Linked DNA regions of Mariniflexile sp. TRM1-10. The protein of the gene in region 2 interacts with the protein of the main gene of each other region in a pairwise test. Links are inferred from orthologs where the notes say so. Each region holds a gene or a part of one and is shown on either strand. Other genes may lie near its edges. The genes, in order: tpiA, pepT and pepE.

Region 1 (2,967 bases), 3.1 Mb from region 2 along the record:
GTGCATTTGCCTTTATAATGCACAAGGAGTGCACATTGTTCTGCTTGTTCTGCGGTGTGCTCGCAAGCATAAATAAGCATGTCTATAACATGATCGAAGGTATTAACATCGTCGTTATATAACACAATCTCGTTTTGGGTAAGTACTTTTTCTTTTAGTAGTACTTCTTCCAATGTTTTTTCTTGAGTACTCATAGGTTAAATTTTTACTAATTTAAAAATTTTAAGGCAACCCAATGGTTTCTTTCCAATTTTTCTTCAAATTTTAACATGTGCTTTTCACATGCTTCTTGAATAACCGGAATATCATCTTTGTAAAATCCGCTTAAAAATAAAAGACCGCCTTTATTTAAGCACGATATGTAAGTTTCCATATCGTTTAATAAAATATTACGATTAATGTTCGCAATTATTATATCGTATTTTTTACCTGTTAAAACACTGGCATCGCCTTCTATTACAGTAATATGCTTGCAATTATTACGCTCTACATTTTCTAAACTATTTAAATAGCACCAATTATCGTAATCAACCGCATCTATGGGGTTTGCGCCTTTTATTTCGGCTAAAATGGCTAAAACACCAGTACCACAACCCATATCTAAAACCGATTTATCGGTGAAATCGGTTTTTAAAATATGCTGAATCATCATGTGGGTGGTTTCGTGATGTCCTGTTCCGAAACTCATTTTGGGTTCTATAATAATATCGTATGGGGTATTTGGTTTTTCATGAAATGGTGCACGAACTGAGCATATATTATCTACCACAATGGGATTGAAGTTCTTTTCCCATTCTTCATTCCAATTGGTTTGTTCAATTTCGTTAAACGTGAAATCGATTTTAAATTCTTCAGAGTTTAATATTTGGATATCCTCCAAGATATTTTCATGCCATTCCTCTTTTTGAATGTATGCTGTAACACCTTCTTCGGTTTCTACAAAGCTTTCAAAACCTGCATAACCAAGTTCTGCAATAAGTATTTCTACTCCAGGTTGTACTGGTGTTACTTTAAACTCATAACCTATGTAAATGATGTTTGACATATAGATTTTTGATTTACGATTACGATTGATTTACATTTCACGGTTCACGATTCACGAATTTACGTTAGCGATAGAAACGGCATCCTTTTTGGCGCCAAAAGCGCCAAAAAGATACAGTGTATAGCGCAACCCTTGGGTAACGCCTAAAAGATTACATTTTTAAAATGCGTTTACAATGGCAAAAAAATCGTCTGCGTTAAGTGCAGCACCACCAATTAAACCTCCATCTACATCTGGTTTTGAGAAAATTTCCTGTGCATTGTTTGGTTTCACACTTCCTCCATATAAAATGGATACGCTGTTTGCTACAGCGACACCATATTTATTGCTTAACGTTTTTCTGATGAATGCATGCATATCTTGTGCTTGCTCTGGACTTGCAGTTTCGCCAGTGCCAATAGCCCAAACAGGTTCGTATGCTAACACAATGTTTTTAAATGCCGAAGATTCTAAATGAAACAAGGCGTTTTTAATTTGGCTTTCTACAACATTTTCATGGTTACCCGATTTTCTATCGGCCAAAACTTCGCCAAAACAGAAAATAGTACGTAAATCGTTTGCTAAAGCAGCATCTACTTTTTTAGCTAAAATTGCATCTGTTTCACCAAAATACTCACGGCGTTCACTATGACCTAAAATAACGGTTTTTACACCAACACTCTTAAGCATACTCGCACTAATTTCACCTGTGTAAGCACCATTTGCTGCGAAATGCATGTTCTGTGCAATCACTTCTATACCGGTGTCTTTTAATGCTTGAAATGCTGGAAAAAGGTTTGTAAAGGTTGGTGCTACCATAACCTCGGCATTTGATGTTTTCGATTTAGTTTTTAAAGCACTAATTAATGATTCGGTTTGTGCTAAATCATTATTCATTTTCCAGTTTCCTGCTACAATTTGTTGTCTCATTTTTAATTTACCTTTTTAATGAAGGGATTTTTTATTAAGTTTTATAATATCTTTTTAATTTTTATGTCGTCAGCTTCAATAGCTTTAAACAAGTTTATTTTTCCGTTTTGGCCGATTACCATATATCTGGGGATCCAATCTAATTGAATGAATTCACCAAAAGGGCCTTTCCAACCAGATTGCATAAAATAATGTTGCCCTTGCACATTATATTTCTCAATGCCTTTTTTCCAAGCTTCCTGGGTTTTATCTAAAGACAAAAATACATAGGTCACATTTTTATGGGCTTTTTGCAGATTTTTAACTTTAGGCATACCACCAATACAATCTTTACACCACGATGCCCAAACATCAACCAAAATGGTTTTGTCTTTATTTGCTTCTAAAATTTCTTTAAAGCTTATTGAGTTTCCATCTAATGTAATAAAGGTGTCGTTTAATGCAGCCTCGGAAAACTTAGTAGGTGTTTCTTGTGCTTTACAACTTAAAACACTCAAGACGAAGATTAATATGTAGTTTATTTTTTTCATTTTTCTATTTATGGGATTTCTGTCTGCTTAGGAACTATTCTAATTTCACCTTAGGATCTAACCAAACGTAAATGACGTCGACAAAAATATTAATTATTATGAAGAATAACGCTATTATTAACACCGAACCCATAATTACAGGTAAATCCAAAGTATTTAAGGCATTTACTATTTCTTTCCCAAGTCCGTTCCAACCAAAAATATACTCCACAAAAACAGCACCTGCCAGCATGGAAGCAAACCATCCTGAAATAGCCGTAACTACTGGGTTTAGGGCATTTTTAACAGCATGTCTTTTTATAATTTGAAACTCGCTTAAGCCTTTTGCTCTTGCGGTTCTGATATAATCTTGGTTAAAGACTTCCAGCAACGAATTTCGCATAAGTTGTATAACGACCGCCAACGGACGAATACCCAATACAATAGCTGGGAGTATGAGATTTTTTAACTTCATATGATTGGCTTCTCCAAAATCGTCTAATT
Region 2 (3,143 bases):
CTAGGTAATCTTTAGTATAATCTTCGGGTTTCGTGTTGGTATTTTTTCCAATATTCCCACCAATAATCAGTTTGCCTTTGTTGGATTTTAATTGGGTTATAGCCGCTTCAAGACCTTCGTTATTAAACCCCATTCGGTTAATAATACCTTGGTCGTCTTTCAATCGGAACAAACGCTTTTTAGGATTTCCTGCTTGTGCTTTGGGTGTGACGGTGCCTATTTCAATAAAGCCAAATCCAAAGTTTGCCAGTTCGTTATACAGCACCGCATTTTTATCAAATCCTGCTGCTAACCCCACTGGGTTTTTAAAAGTAAGTCCGAATACGTTTCGTTCCAACCGCTTATCATTCACAACATATAAACTTCTAAAAACAGCAGCAAAACCTGGGATTTTAGAGCTGAATTTTATTAATGAAAACGTAAAATGGTGAATTTTTTCAGGGTCGAACAAGAAAAATAACGGGCGAAGTAGTAATTTGTACATCTGTATTATTTATGCAAAAGTACTTCTAAATATTGTAAATAAAAAATCGGCCTTTCCAAAAGCAAAAAAATTAATAATCGTACTTTTGAACCTCAAAAGGTTATTTGATTATCATAGAACTCGTTTAAACTTTTTTGATTAAAGCGAAAATTTAACCCTGCGCCAGCTGGCTCGTTCGCTAAAATAACCCACTGGGTTATTTTTACGCTCCGCCCTATGCTCGGTTGAAGGCTTTTTTGAGTTGCATAGCAGGGCTACGGAAGGAGAAAAAGGCAAAAAGCGAGTGTAAAAGGACAATTTTTTAGCCAATTATAAAAAGTTTAAACGAGTTCACACTCAAATTTCAAAATATCTTACCTTAACACTTTAAAATTCATTTCAAATGATTTCAAAAGAACACATCATTAAGCGCTTTATAAGTTACGTTACTATCGATACCGAATCGGATCCTACATCAAACACCACGCCCAGCACTGCCAAGCAATGGGATTTGGCCAACAAACTTGCCGAAGAACTAAAAACCATAGGCATGCAGGATGTTAGTATTGATGAAAACGCCTATATTATGGCTACATTACCTAGCAATGTATCGCATGCTGTGCCAACTATTGGATTTATTTCGCATTTTGATACCTCGCCCGATTTTACGGGTGCTAACGTAAACCCTCAAATTATTGAGGATTATAATGGGAAGGATATTGTTTTAAATGAAGCGGAAGACATCATACTGTCTCCCGATTATTTTGAAGATTTACTCCAATATAAAGGGCAAACCCTAATCACTACAGATGGCACGACCTTATTAGGTGCCGATGATAAAGCGGGCGTTACCGAAATTGTGACGGCTATGGAATATTTAATCAACCATCCTGAAATTAAACACGGCACTATTAAAGTGGGTTTCACTCCCGATGAAGAAATAGGCAGAGGTGCCCATAAATTTGATGTTGAAAAATTCGGAGCCGATTGGGCATACACTATGGATGGCAGTCAAATAGGCGAACTGGAATATGAAAATTTCAATGCCGCCAGTGCTGTTGTAAAAGTGAAAGGCAAAATAGTACACCCAGGCTATGCCAAAGGTAAAATGGTAAACTCCATGTACATTGCCCAAGAATTTATCAACTCATTACCACGTCTTGAAACACCCGAGCATACCGATGAATATCAAGGTTTTTTTCATTTATACGCCATAAAAGGCGACGTAGAAGAAACTGTTTTGGAATACATTATTCGCGACCACGATTTTGGACATTTTGAAGCACGTAAAGCCGTCATGGACAAGTTAACCAACGAGCTAAACGAGCAATACGGAAGGGAAGTTATTCGTGTTGAAATAAAAGACCAATACTACAATATGAGAGAAAAGATAGAACCTGTCATGCATATTGTAGGTATTGCCGAAGAAGCCATGAAACAACTACATATTGAACCTATAATCAAACCCATTCGTGGTGGCACTGACGGCTCACAATTAAGCTATAAAGGCCTCCCCTGCCCTAATATATTTGCTGGCGGACATAACTTTCACGGACGCTACGAGTATGTCCCTGTTGAAAGCATGATAAAAGCGACCCAAGTCATTTGTAAAATTGCTGAATTAACGGCTTTAGAAGAAGACTAAACGCATTTATATTTAAAACACTACTTATCAGTTCGAGTGATTCCGATTTTTTTTATCGGGATGGTATCGAGAACCAAACTCAAATCAGGCCCAGTTATAAAATAATTGGGTCTTTTTTTTATGCTATCCTTGACACATATTGACACATATTGAAACATATTGACACAAGTGCCCAAAAAAGTAGGGGTTTTGTTCGGGTTTTGTTCGTCTCTGGTTCGGGTGTATTTTTGTTGGATGGAGGGTTGCCCGAACAAAGGGTGAACAAATGTGAAATAAGACTGCTGTACCGCCTATTCTTTTTTTAAATGCCATTTATGTTTTTTGTAGGTGGACTTTTATTATATTCGTAGAGATGTAGATGATGTGACTGCAATTGAATTGCTTATTGTGGTTATGTGGTTGTTACCTGCAAGTTGAAAAAAATGCTCAGAAAATTAATTGAATACTGATTAAAATATGACTAAAAACCTTTATCTAAATTTATTTTTAAGTTTATTTATTTTGCTTCTTGGATTTAAATTTTCTTCTGGTCTTATAGACTATTGGACAATAAGAATTGTTAAAATATTATCCATTATTATTGCTGGTTTTTTCTTAATTAAATTTAATCCAAACTTACTTCCAAAAAAAGAAAATTCAAACTTCAAAATTCAATATCTCTTTCCAATTATAATTGGAATTATCGGTCTTTTTATCTTTGACTACTTTATTCTTTTACTAAACTATAAATTAATGGGTTGGGATTGGACTGGCGAAGTTAATCGAACAATATCTGAATCAGTTCTATTAATTGGATTTATAATTGCTTGGGGCCTATTAGAAGAACTCTATTGTCGTAGGATAATTGCTCAAGAAATCTTCAATTCTAAAGGTTTTTCTAAAGCACTCTGGATTTCTGCTTTAATTTTTGGACTTGCACATACATTTAGCGATTCTGGTTTCCTAACAACTTTTCTCGGTGGCCTAATAATTGGTTATGTTTATCTTAGAACACTAAATATTTGGTTAAGCATTTTTTCTCACATCACATATAAT
Region 3 (3,048 bases), 2.5 Mb from region 2 along the record:
TATAAATCCCATCCATCATCAATATTATGGTGTGCTACACAGCCACGGAAGATGTTTCCTGTGCCACACGTCAGTTTCGCTGCAAATCCATCTGCGTTTTCATTGCCAGAATCACGATTGTCATAAGCTTCACAATTTAATATTAGATTATTTGAAGGCCATTCACTAATTGAATTGGCAGAACTACTATAACGGCTTAATTGAAGTCCTGTATCGTGGTTTTTACGAAAAATACATTCTTCAATTATATTATTGTTCCCAGATAATAGCATGCCATTATCGCCTGCTTCTTCAATGATTATGCCTTTAAAATGCCAGTAGTCACCATCTAAAACAAGACCTCTGTTGGATGAACTTTCTGATAAAGATGAGAAATTAATAACAGGTGTTCCGTTATAAGCAAAAACGTTGTTTAATGATTCAGAAGATCCATTTGAAGATATTACAATTGTTGATGTATAATTGTAAAGACCGCCTTCCATATAGATAGTTCCACCAGAAGATAAATTACTAATAGCATTCTCTAGAGTCGTTGGGGAGGATTGTGTTCCTGAGTTGCTCGATGACCCATTGGGTGATACGTAAATTGTTGATTGTGAAAAAAGAAATAAAGGCAGAAATAATAAAACTGCAAGCATTCCCGAAAGTGCATTTGTTTTCATAAATAATTAGTTTTTAAAATTAGTTAATGTAATCGATTGCTAAAACTAATGTTTATTTTTTGTTTTTTCCTACTTTTTTAATGATTTATTCAGAATATGCTCTTTTATATGTGAAAAAAATACGATTAAATTAATATATGTAGCTTTTTTGTGTAGATTTAGTTGTTCTTAAAAAAAGAAGAGATCTAAATTTATTATTAAAAAAAGGGGCTTTTCTATACAAATCTTTCAAGTGAAAAAAATGTGTAGAATTTGTTTAATTGGCGCCCTCGCTGGTGCGGGTACAATGTCATTAAGTTAAGACGAAAGGCTCAATGTGACAATTTAGAATAAACACGCTTAACTTAATGATATGGGTGCGAGTATCTTGACTGATGGTAGCATAAGTTTTGTAAATATTCTACTTGTACCAGCGGAGGAGAAGTTTATCTTAAGTTTAGCCGAAAGAAACTCCGTATCCATCATAGGAATGTGGTTTTTATGTTCTACAGTTTCTTTTGGTTGCGTGAGGAATTACTCTGAGGTTAATATTTTAAATTAACGAAATCGTGAATGTTTGCATTTGATGTGGAAAGCCCGCAGCAAGGTATGAGCGAGGACTTGCAACAGATAGCCCGACCCAATGGGTACGACCCAATGATGCTATTTTAAATGATTCAGTTGGGTTTCTGGTTCAACTTCGTAAGGTGTTTTGTTATATTCAAATATACGAGCGGTTAATGTGCCTTTTAAAACTATAGAGGTGCCATTTACATTCAACCAACTGCCTTCGCGCAAGCCTATTACAGGAGGTGTATTAAAGTTATGAAACTCCTTTATTCTGGTTTCTCTGGTTTCACCCATGTGGGTACTGTCGGTATCAGGGTCTAAATAATGCGGGTTGATATTGAAAGGTACAAACGCTAGGGCATTGAAACTTGGTGGGTATACAATAGGCATATCGTTAGTGGTTTTTATGGTGAGACCGCAAATATTACTGCCCGCGCTGGTTCCTAAATAGGGCGTGCCATTTTTTATAGTAGTTTGAAGTGCTTCAATTAAATTATTTTTATATAATTGACTGGTCAAAACAAAGGTATTGCCACCACCAACAAATATAGCTTCGGCAGTTTTAATGGCTTCAATAGGGTTTTCAAATTCATGGATACCTTTTACGGCTTTATTAATTTTTACGAAGGCTTCTGCTACTTTTTTTGTATAGTCATCGTGAGAAATACCGCTTGGTCTTGCATAGGGAATAAACAAAATAGTTCTGGCGTTTTTTAAAAACAGGGTTAATTCGGGTAAAATATATTCTAAATAACCACTTCCATGAACGGTTGATGTGCTAGCTATAATTATGTTTTTCATTAAGTTGTTAAATTTGTTTTGTAAAGTTAGACCTTTGAAGGTTTTTACAAAATATTATTAGGATCTAGTTACAGAATTAGTTATTAAGAACTATTTTTAAAGAAAAAAACATGAAAAAAATTATATTTTTATTTACGTTGTTGGTTGGTTTTCAAGTAATATCGCAGGATATAAAGCGGGTTAAGGTTAATGGAAAGCTAATTGTTGAAAGTAACGATATTTCTGGAATAACTATTTTTAACAAATCGTCAAATACTGCCGCTATAACAGATGAAAATGGTGAGTTTGTTATAACAGTTGGTTTAAATGATTTTATAGAAGTTAGCGCATTGCAATTCCAAAACATCAATTTTTATGTTAGCGAGGCTATTCTCAAGTCAAAATCCATGAAAATTTTTTTAATTGAAGAAATTAACAGACTAGATGAAGTTGTTGTAAAGACAAAGGGTTTGTCAGGAGATTTAGTAACAGATATAAAATCAACCAAAACATTTAGTCCAAAATTGGATGCCTTGTATTTTGGTATTAAGCATAGTGACGCATATGATTTTAAAACCGATTATAAGTCGGCAGTAAGTAATACAGCTATGAACTCTCAGAGGCAAACAATGATTAATGGACTTAATATTGTTAATGTTGTCGATCAATTGTTGATTCCTTTATTTAGATCGGAAGTTAAAAATAAAAAGGATTTAGGAGTTCCAGAAGTTCCTGTGGAAGCAATAAAATACTATTTTGCTTCAGAGTTCTTGGTTGATAATTTTGGTATTCCAGAGCATAGGGTTGAAGAGTTTATTAGGTATGTTGAAAACGAAAATTTCGATTATTCATTACTTAATTACGGAAAGGAAATGGAGTTCTTACAATTACTTTATGATAAAAGTTTACAATTTTTGGATATTATAGAAGGCAATTAATTGTTAATGTTTAGATTAAACATTAACACTTTAACAAAAGTTTAAAATGGTTTTTCATTTTATTTAAGAGTTTGTGTACGTTATTTATCGGACCAAACTATAAATATGCCAACTATCAG

The links.
Region 1: the proteins of pepT (region 2) and tpiA interact in binary tests that used the Escherichia coli proteins (3 or more experiments, as listed by UniProt). The link is inferred for Mariniflexile sp. TRM1-10 from one-to-one orthologs.
Region 3: the proteins of pepT (region 2) and pepE interact in binary tests that used the Escherichia coli proteins (3 or more experiments, as listed by UniProt). The link is inferred for Mariniflexile sp. TRM1-10 from one-to-one orthologs.

What each region holds. Positions count from the first base shown.
Region 1 is NZ_CP022985.1:273,977-276,943, forward strand. Bases 80-2,879 are described here. They hold tpiA (triose-phosphate isomerase), read right to left. Parts: upstream 1,955-2,879; coding sequence 1,205-1,954; downstream 80-1,204. Other genes in these bases: CJ739_RS01330 (ATP-dependent Clp protease adaptor ClpS), read right to left, coding at 80-194; prmA (50S ribosomal protein L11 methyltransferase), read right to left, coding at 209-1,045; CJ739_RS01345 (TlpA family protein disulfide reductase), read right to left, coding at 1,996-2,484; CJ739_RS01350 (ABC transporter permease), read right to left, coding at 2,519-2,879. In the rest of the region: more of CJ739_RS01330, read right to left, coding at 1-79; more of CJ739_RS01350, read right to left, coding at 2,880-2,967. UniProt on the Escherichia coli protein: Involved in the gluconeogenesis. Catalyzes stereospecifically the conversion of dihydroxyacetone phosphate (DHAP) to D-glyceraldehyde-3-phosphate (G3P).
Region 2 is NZ_CP022985.1:3,336,009-3,339,151, reverse strand. Bases 12-2,987 are described here. They hold pepT (peptidase T), read left to right. Parts: upstream 12-866; coding sequence 867-2,108; downstream 2,109-2,987. Other genes in these bases: CJ739_RS14135 (CPBP family intramembrane glutamic endopeptidase), read left to right, coding at 2,565-2,987; CJ739_RS14145 (quinone-dependent dihydroorotate dehydrogenase), read right to left, coding at 12-484. In the rest of the region: more of CJ739_RS14145, read right to left, coding at 1-11; more of CJ739_RS14135, read left to right, coding at 2,988-3,143. UniProt on the Escherichia coli protein: Cleaves the N-terminal amino acid of tripeptides.
Region 3 is NZ_CP022985.1:842,562-845,609, reverse strand. What follows is about bases 159-3,039. They hold pepE (dipeptidase PepE), read right to left. Parts: upstream 2,013-3,039; coding sequence 1,305-2,012; downstream 159-1,304. Other genes in these bases: CJ739_RS03885 (peptidase associated/transthyretin-like domain-containing protein), read left to right, coding at 3,035-3,039; CJ739_RS03890 (carboxypeptidase-like regulatory domain-containing protein), read left to right, coding at 2,123-2,929; CJ739_RS03900 (right-handed parallel beta-helix repeat-containing protein), read right to left, coding at 159-662. Also shown: more of CJ739_RS03900, read right to left, coding at 1-158; more of CJ739_RS03885, read left to right, coding at 3,040-3,048. UniProt on the Escherichia coli protein: Hydrolyzes dipeptides containing N-terminal aspartate residues. May play a role in allowing the cell to use peptide aspartate to spare carbon otherwise required for the synthesis of the aspartate family of amino acids.